3 regions of the Arthrobacter sp. 10N43 genome follow, and region 2 is predicted to be linked to each of the others. Evidence: riboswitches for the same ligand, from Rfam matches in the RefSeq annotation. Region 2 holds a riboswitch; each other region holds the start of a gene.
What was found. A riboswitch is a leader RNA that binds a small molecule or an ion and turns the genes downstream of it on or off. The one in region 2 is predicted to bind cyclic di-AMP.

Region 1 (2,255 bases), on a different contig from region 2:
GCTCCTCGTTGAAGACCGGAATCGTGACGTCCAGCAACGGTGTGCTGCCGCGTGTGTCAATGGGTGCGCGCCGGCCGCCGGTGCCGGTAAGGGCTCCGGCGAACGGTCCCGGGGCCGGCACATCGGTCACGGTAAGCCCTGACGATGCCGGCCCGGACGATGCAGGCCCCGACGGCTCAAGTCCGGACGGGGAGGGCGGGGCCGCCGGACCGGCCGGCGTCTCCGTGGAACGGGACAGGGTTCCTGTGGCCTGGTCTGTGGATGTCATGGCTCAACTTTCCCGCCGGCCCATATGAGGGCTTTAGGGCCGAGCTGTGCGGGGGCTGTGGAAGTCCGGAGCCAGGCCGGCCGGCCAAAATCGTACCGGCCGCGGACGCACAGGAGGCCCCGGATCCGCGTGGATCCGGGGCCTCAACCACCCTCGCCGGGCGGTACGGCTAGTGCCGGTTTAGTACCAGTTGTGTGCGTAGTGGAAGTTCAGCGCGCCGCAGGGGGAGCCGTAGCGTTCCTTGACGTAGTTCAGGCCCCAATTGATCTGGGTCCGGTAGTTGGTCATGTAGTCGGCACCGGCGCTCGCCATCTTCGAGGCGGGCAGGGACTGGACCACTCCGTAGGCGCCGCTGCTGGCGTTGGTGGCGGTGGTCTTCCAGTCCGATTCCTTGGTCCAGAGCTTCTGCAGGCACTGCATCTCACCAGGGGCCCAGCCATAGCTGCCCAGCTGGGACGCGGCGTACGCCTGGGCTCCGGCGGGGTCGTCCACAGCAACCGGTGCCGGTGCGGGAGCGGGGGCCGGTGCAGGAGCGGCTGCGGGAGCCGGGGCCGGCGCGGGAGCGGCTGCGGGAGCCGGGGCCGGTGCGGGTGCAGCAGCAACCGGGGCGGCCGGGGGCTCGGCGGCCTTGACTTCCGAGAGCGTGGGTGCCACGTTTTTTTCCGCCGGAGCGGCGATCTGGACTCGTTCGAAGTTGAGCTTGGCCAGCGGGTCGGCGCTTGTGGCCGTTTGGCTGCCCGCAGCATTCGCGTGAGTGCCCGGCTCCGCCGCCTGGCTGGCGGCGCCGCCTCCCACCAGCAGGGCGCAAGCGGCGGTTACGACGGCGGCGCGGCGGGCAGTGATGCCGAGTCCGGTAGCCAGCTTGGACAGGGCGGATGCCTGCGTGGCCGGTTCGGCGCGGTGGCGCGACTTAGTGGAGCGGAAATGGGAATCGCCGTCAGGGCGCGTTTGTACCTGGAATTCAGTCATGATGGGCCTCTCAACGCCGGCGGAGTTAGCTGTCGGGTTCGGATGAGGTCATCCGGCCGCACGGAAAATCACGTGTCGGCTTCACCCCGAGGGCGCATGAATGCAGAATGCCCGGGAACTCTGGGTCCCCCGCCTCTGCCTGGTCCAGCGGAATCCGGGAAGCGGCAGAGTTTGGCGTCCGTCCGGATATGCGGCACCAATGGAGGCCGCACCACAACGACGCTACAGGACCTCGGCGCTTAAGTCACATTTTGGTAACAGGAGTCACAGCGGGCGGGGTGTCGGCTTGCGCAGAACCATCTTGCGGGTGGGAAGTGAATCCTGCTGGGCCTATGCCGACGGCGGCGCCGCGGGCAGCCGCACCGCAAACTCCGTGCGGCCGGGCCGGGAGGTGACTTCAACGGTGCCCCCGTGGGCCTCCACAATCGACTGGACAATGGACAAGCCCAAACCGCTCGTGCCCTCGGAGGTCGGGGCGTGAGCAGCTGCCCCGGCACTGCCACGGCTGCCGGAAGGAGTATCGGAAACGGCGCCGGAAGCCGGGCGGACGGCGGGCCCGGACCTGGCCCCCGCCGTCGCAGCGACCGGTGTGTTGGCGGGGCTGGCGGTGGGATTGGTGCGAGCAGCGTCGGCCCGTGCGAACCGGGCGAAGACCCGGCCGATGAATTCCGGTGCGATGCCGCTGCCGTTGTCCGTCACGGTAACCACGGCGCTTCCATCAGCCGAACGCATGACGCCCGTGACCACTGTGGTCCCGGGGTCCGTGTGTTTGCGCGCATTGGACAGGAGGTTGGCGAGGACCTGGTGAAGCTGGGTCGCATCGCCGCGGACCACCACGGGCTCCTCCGGAAGTTCCAGCTGCCAGACCCGGTCCGGGGCCATGACTTTCTCATCGCTCACCGTCTCGATGGCCAGCTGCGTGAGGTCGACGTCGCTGACCTTCAGCGGCTGTCCCTCGTCCAGGCGCGCCAGCAAAAGCAGATCCTCAACCAGGGTGGTCATCCGTTCGGACTGGCTT
Region 2 (2,255 bases):
ACGAGAGTGCGCATCCGCATACCTCTTCACGGCCGCACCCGCCAGCGGCACGAGGGCCGGCTGCCCTCTGCATGGTCGGGCTATGGATCGACAAGACAAGAGTAAACACTCAGGTGCCGGATCACCGAATATTTTTTCACCGGCGCGGCCGTGCGCGCGCAAAGTTCATGGCGCGGTCACGCAAAAGACCCCCGCCAAAAGGCGGGGGTCTTTCGAAATGCTGGAGTGCTGTGGCTTAGCCGCCGACGCGGATGAAGACCGGGCCGGAGCCGACGTTCACGCTGTACAGCGCGGTGGTGCCGCCGTTCCAGCCGCCGTGGACTGCCATGCCGTTGCCGACGTAAACCGCGATGTGTGCCATGCCCACGCCGCCGTTCTGGTAATAGGCGAGGTCGCCCGGGCGTGCCTCGGCGGCGCTCACGGTGCGGCCCAGGGACAGGTAACCTGCCGGCCAGCCGTGGTAGTGGATGCCGGCCGCGGCCAGGGCGTTGGTGGCGAGGGCGGTGCAGTCCTGCGAAACGCCGATCTGCGCGTAGGCAGCAGCGGCGATGGTCGCGCCTGCTCCGCTGCCGATGCCGGCCGGAGCCTGGGCAGCGACGCCGCCGCTGACGCCAAGCTCGGTGCCGCCGGCGCGGGAGGCCGTGGAATCCTGGACGTTCACAACGGGCTTCGGGGCCTCGACGACGGGAGCCGGCGTGGTGGTCACGGCGGGCTTCTCATAGGAGATCGCGATGCTGGATGCGGCCGAAATGGTGGCCGGGGCTGCGGACTGGACTTCCAGGGCCGAAGCGGACGTGGATTCGCGCTGAACGTTGGTCTCAGCAGCGTTGGCTGCGATTCCGCTGGTCAGAACCAGACCGGAAGCTGCGGCGATGACCGCGGCCTGACGGCCCATGCCGCCGGCGTTGTCGCCGACAGCCTTAGCAATAACAGCCAGCGAGTTGGTCTTGGTGACCTCGGCTCGGTGCCGTGCAACGGTTGCACGAGTAGTCATTAAGTTCTCTCTTTCGTGATCCTTGGACCGCGCGCTTTCGGGCGCGGACTGAGGACGCTCCGGCATCTTGGGGGTACGCCGGATCGCCCCGAAATTGGGTTACTTAGCGAAGGGTGTACTGCGAAGACGCGCCAAATGCGGAAACTGCATGCTGTCCGGGCTCGGTAGAGAATGAGCCGGCGGAACGTGATCCCATCCGGGCGCCGACAAGGGCGGCACGTGATGTGGATTCCAGCGAGCTCGACAGAGCTTCGCCGGTGCGCATGCGCGCAGAGTTGTGGCGTGAAGACACGAAAGTAGCCTCTCCCAATGCCTACGAGGTGAGCTGTCGGATTCGGATGGGAGTCACCCGGCCGCGCTGCTTCCTGGGAAGCGTTGCGACTTAACCCCTAGGCCTTCTTTCGAAGGCCAAAATTGGTTCCCCCGCCCCTGCCAGACGATGTAATGCGAACGGACCTTGAGCGGTGGCAGAGCTAGGCAATCCACTCAAGAGCGCCAACTTCGGAAAAGTTGGCGTGCTTCAAACCCTACAGCAGTCCTGACCCAATGTCACATTCAGATCACGGCGTGTCACAAGAATTTGAGAGCGGTCCATCGTCTATTTAGAGCCATCCGAGCGGATCAACGACGTCGCCGTTGACCATCACTTCAAAGTGGAGGTGGCAGCCCGTGGAGGCGCCTGTGGTCCCGCTCATAGCGATGACATCTCCGCGCGATACCTTCTGGCCGACCCTGACCGAGGCCGAGGACAGGTGGTTGTACGTGGTCTCCAGGCCGTTGCCGTGGTCAATGACGACCCGGTTTCCGCCGCCGTAGGGATGCCATCCGTTGAACGTCACGGTGCCGCTGGCGGCCGCGTGGACGGCCGTGCCGCACTGGGCGGCGAAGTCCTGGCCGCGGTGGAACTCGCCCGCACCGCCGGTGATGGGGCTGACGCGGTAGCCGAACGGCGAGGCCGTGATCATCTGGTCCAGCGGTGCGCCGAGGGTGCCGGCGGATGCCGCGCGCGTGATGCTGCCCACAGACTGGGCGCTGAGCAGCTGCTTGAGCTTCCCGTCCGGATCACCCTTCGTGGTGACGGCCGTTCGGCTGAAATCGACTTTTGCGGCGGCGGGAGCCGTGACATCCGGCTGTACTGCAGCGGAGAGGGCGCCTGTTCCATCAGCGTTGGAGGCCAGCACGGGGCTCGTGGCGGGGACCGTCACAGTGAGGACCAGGCCCGTTGCGGCCAGTGCGATGCCGGCCTTCTGCCCGACCCCGC
Region 3 (2,255 bases), on a different contig from region 2:
CCAGCAGTTCGCCCAGCACTACCGGCAAGTGCCAGCGCACCGGCAGCGCCAGGAGCGGGCCGGCCAGTGCGACGACGGCGATCAGCGCCAGGGACAGGAACGTCACGGCTCACCGCCCCGGACCTGCCCGGGGTCTGACCGGCGCTCCACCACGGCGTAGGCCTTTCCCTCCAGGAAGGCCCAGTCATTGACAACCATGTAGCCTAGCGAGTCCACCCGGTCATTGAGGACGTGTTCGTCGAAGCCCCTGTCACGAGGTTCCGCATCCCAGGTGGCCACATGGACGTCCCGGCCGTCCAGGATCAGCAGCTCGGTATTGACGTCGAAATCCTCCTTGGGCTGGCTGCTCAACTGGCAGATGGCGACACACAGGCTGTTCATTTCGGGCCTCCGCTTCGAGGTGGTGCTGATGGCATCATCCTACGTTCGGATGCGGCCTCGCCCCATGGGCAACGGACGGACGGCACTGTGGCCTCCGTTACCTGAATGTGACATTGGCGTGCGGTTCGCGTTACGGTGGTTAGGTGCCTGTTTCTCCGATACAGGCGCTCCCCAGCCGATTGCCTAACTCTGCCGCGGCCCCGGGGGTAACTCGCATCGACGCCGGCAGAGACGGGGAAACCACTTTTGGCCTGCTGACACGCAGGTCTTGGGGTGAAGCCGCACAGCGCCCGTCATGACGGGCCCGGGAGTGCGGCCGGGTGACTCCCATCCGAATCCGACAGCTCACCTCGCAGGCATTGGGAGAGGCTACATCCATGTCTTCAATCAGTACTTTTGCGCGCCATAGCGCCATTCTCGCCGCCGCCTCCGGGCTGGTGCTGACGGGCTCGATGGCCGCCAACGCCGCCTCGACACCCGTGCAGCGGGACTCCGCTCCGGCCTCCAAGGTGGACGTAGCGGGACAGGTCAGCGCCCCCGTCAACGCCGATTCCAGCGTCAAGATCAGCTTCGACCGCCCCGCGGTGGCTTCCGTCGCCGCGCCGGTCATCGAACAGCCTGTTGCCGCGGCACCGGCTCCCGCAGCTGCCCCGGCGGCAGCGCCGGCAGCAGCACCTAAGGCAACAGTGCAGGTGCAGGCGGCACCCGCCGCCGCACCGGCCGCGGCCCCCGCCGGCGGACGCAACGCCATCATGCTCTCCGCCGCCTACAGCCAGGTGGGCATCACCCAGGACTGCACGGCCATGGTCGAAAAGGCCCTTGGCGCGGCAGGCAAGCCGGTTGGTGACATCGGTCCCCGGGCGTTCCTTGGCCTCGGAACCATTGTTGGCACCCCGCAGCCTGGCGACATGGTGGTCCAGTCCGGCCACGTTGGCATCTACGCCGGCAACGGCCAGGTGGTCAGTGGTGGCATGAACGGTAAGAACCAGACGATGGTCCACCCGCTGTCCTGGCTCACCGCGACCGGTGGCGTGACTTTCGTCCGCGCCTAATCTAGCGCTCCTATTCCTGTAGGGGCCAAACAGCCCTCCCGGGGCCAGGCAACCCGGAAAGACCGGCGATCGATTTCCTTTGGGGGCAATCGATCGCCGGTCTCTTCTGCGTCTGCCGTCCTATCTGCCAGCATTCCCGTGGCTGTCTAGGGGCACACCACTTCAGGCATTACCGCTTCAGGCATTACCGCTTCCGGCCAGCGGAAGCGTCATCTTCATGACCGTTCCCTCGGCTCCAGTCGCAGCCACCTCGACGGCGCCGCCAGCGGCGACGGCGATCTCCCGGACCAAAGCCAGGCCGATGCCAAAGCTCCGCTGTCCGTGCGAGCCGCCGGTGCTGGCGGTCCGGACGAAGCGGTCAAAGATCCGGGCCTGGTCCACGCCGGTAATCCCGGTTCCTGTGTCCGCGACGGTGATCACTGCGCTGTTCTGCTCGATCGAGGTCCTGATGGTCACCCGGCCGCCCGGAGGAGTGTGGGCGAGGGCATTGTCCGCCAGGGCCAGCACGGCACGGCGCAGCGCGTTCTTCTCGATGCGGGCCAACGGCCGGGCGTCGGCGGAGAAATCCATGCGGACCTCGCGCTGGTCTGCCACCAATTGGAGGCTGCCGGCGACGCCTGCGGCGGCGTCGGCCAGATCGGCAGGGGGTGCGGAGCGGTCCGGGGCGTCCGCCGTCGCGGCGAGCAGCAGTTCGTTGACAATGCCGGTCAGCGTCGCAGCGTCCTCCCGGATCCGGGCCAGGTCCTGGCTTTGCCTGGAGCCGGGCACCGTGTTGCGCTGGGCGAGTTGGATCCTGGTGTCCAGGATGGTCAAGGGTGTTCG

Region 1: another riboswitch for cyclic di-AMP. It lies ahead of AC1DDO_RS05300 (aggregation-promoting factor C-terminal-like domain-containing protein); the one in region 2 lies ahead of AC1DDO_RS16260 (NlpC/P60 family protein).
Region 3: another riboswitch for cyclic di-AMP. It lies ahead of AC1DDO_RS04400 (hypothetical protein); the one in region 2 lies ahead of AC1DDO_RS16260 (NlpC/P60 family protein).

The regions. Positions count from the first base shown of each region.
Region 1 covers NZ_JBFTIA010000003.1:98,999-101,253, reverse strand. Annotated here, with positions in the region: gene AC1DDO_RS05305 (bifunctional glycosyltransferase family 2/GtrA family protein) at 1-268, opposite strand, end outside; gene AC1DDO_RS05300 (aggregation-promoting factor C-terminal-like domain-containing protein) at 449-1,237, opposite strand; cyclic di-AMP (ydaO/yuaA leader) riboswitch at 1,240-1,397, opposite strand; gene AC1DDO_RS05295 (sensor histidine kinase) at 1,568-2,255, opposite strand, start outside.
Region 2 covers NZ_JBFTIA010000008.1:142,690-144,944, forward strand. Annotated here, with positions in the region: gene AC1DDO_RS16255 (HNH endonuclease) at 1-14, opposite strand, end outside; gene AC1DDO_RS16260 (NlpC/P60 family protein) at 236-994, opposite strand; cyclic di-AMP (ydaO/yuaA leader) riboswitch at 1,291-1,460, opposite strand; gene AC1DDO_RS16265 (M23 family metallopeptidase) at 1,597-2,255, opposite strand, start outside.
Region 3 covers NZ_JBFTIA010000002.1:388,972-391,226, reverse strand. Annotated here, with positions in the region: gene AC1DDO_RS04410 (cation:proton antiporter) at 1-106, opposite strand, end outside; gene AC1DDO_RS04405 (hypothetical protein) at 103-381, opposite strand; cyclic di-AMP (ydaO/yuaA leader) riboswitch at 555-754, shown strand; gene AC1DDO_RS04400 (hypothetical protein) at 759-1,433, shown strand; gene AC1DDO_RS04395 (sensor histidine kinase) at 1,611-2,255, opposite strand, start outside.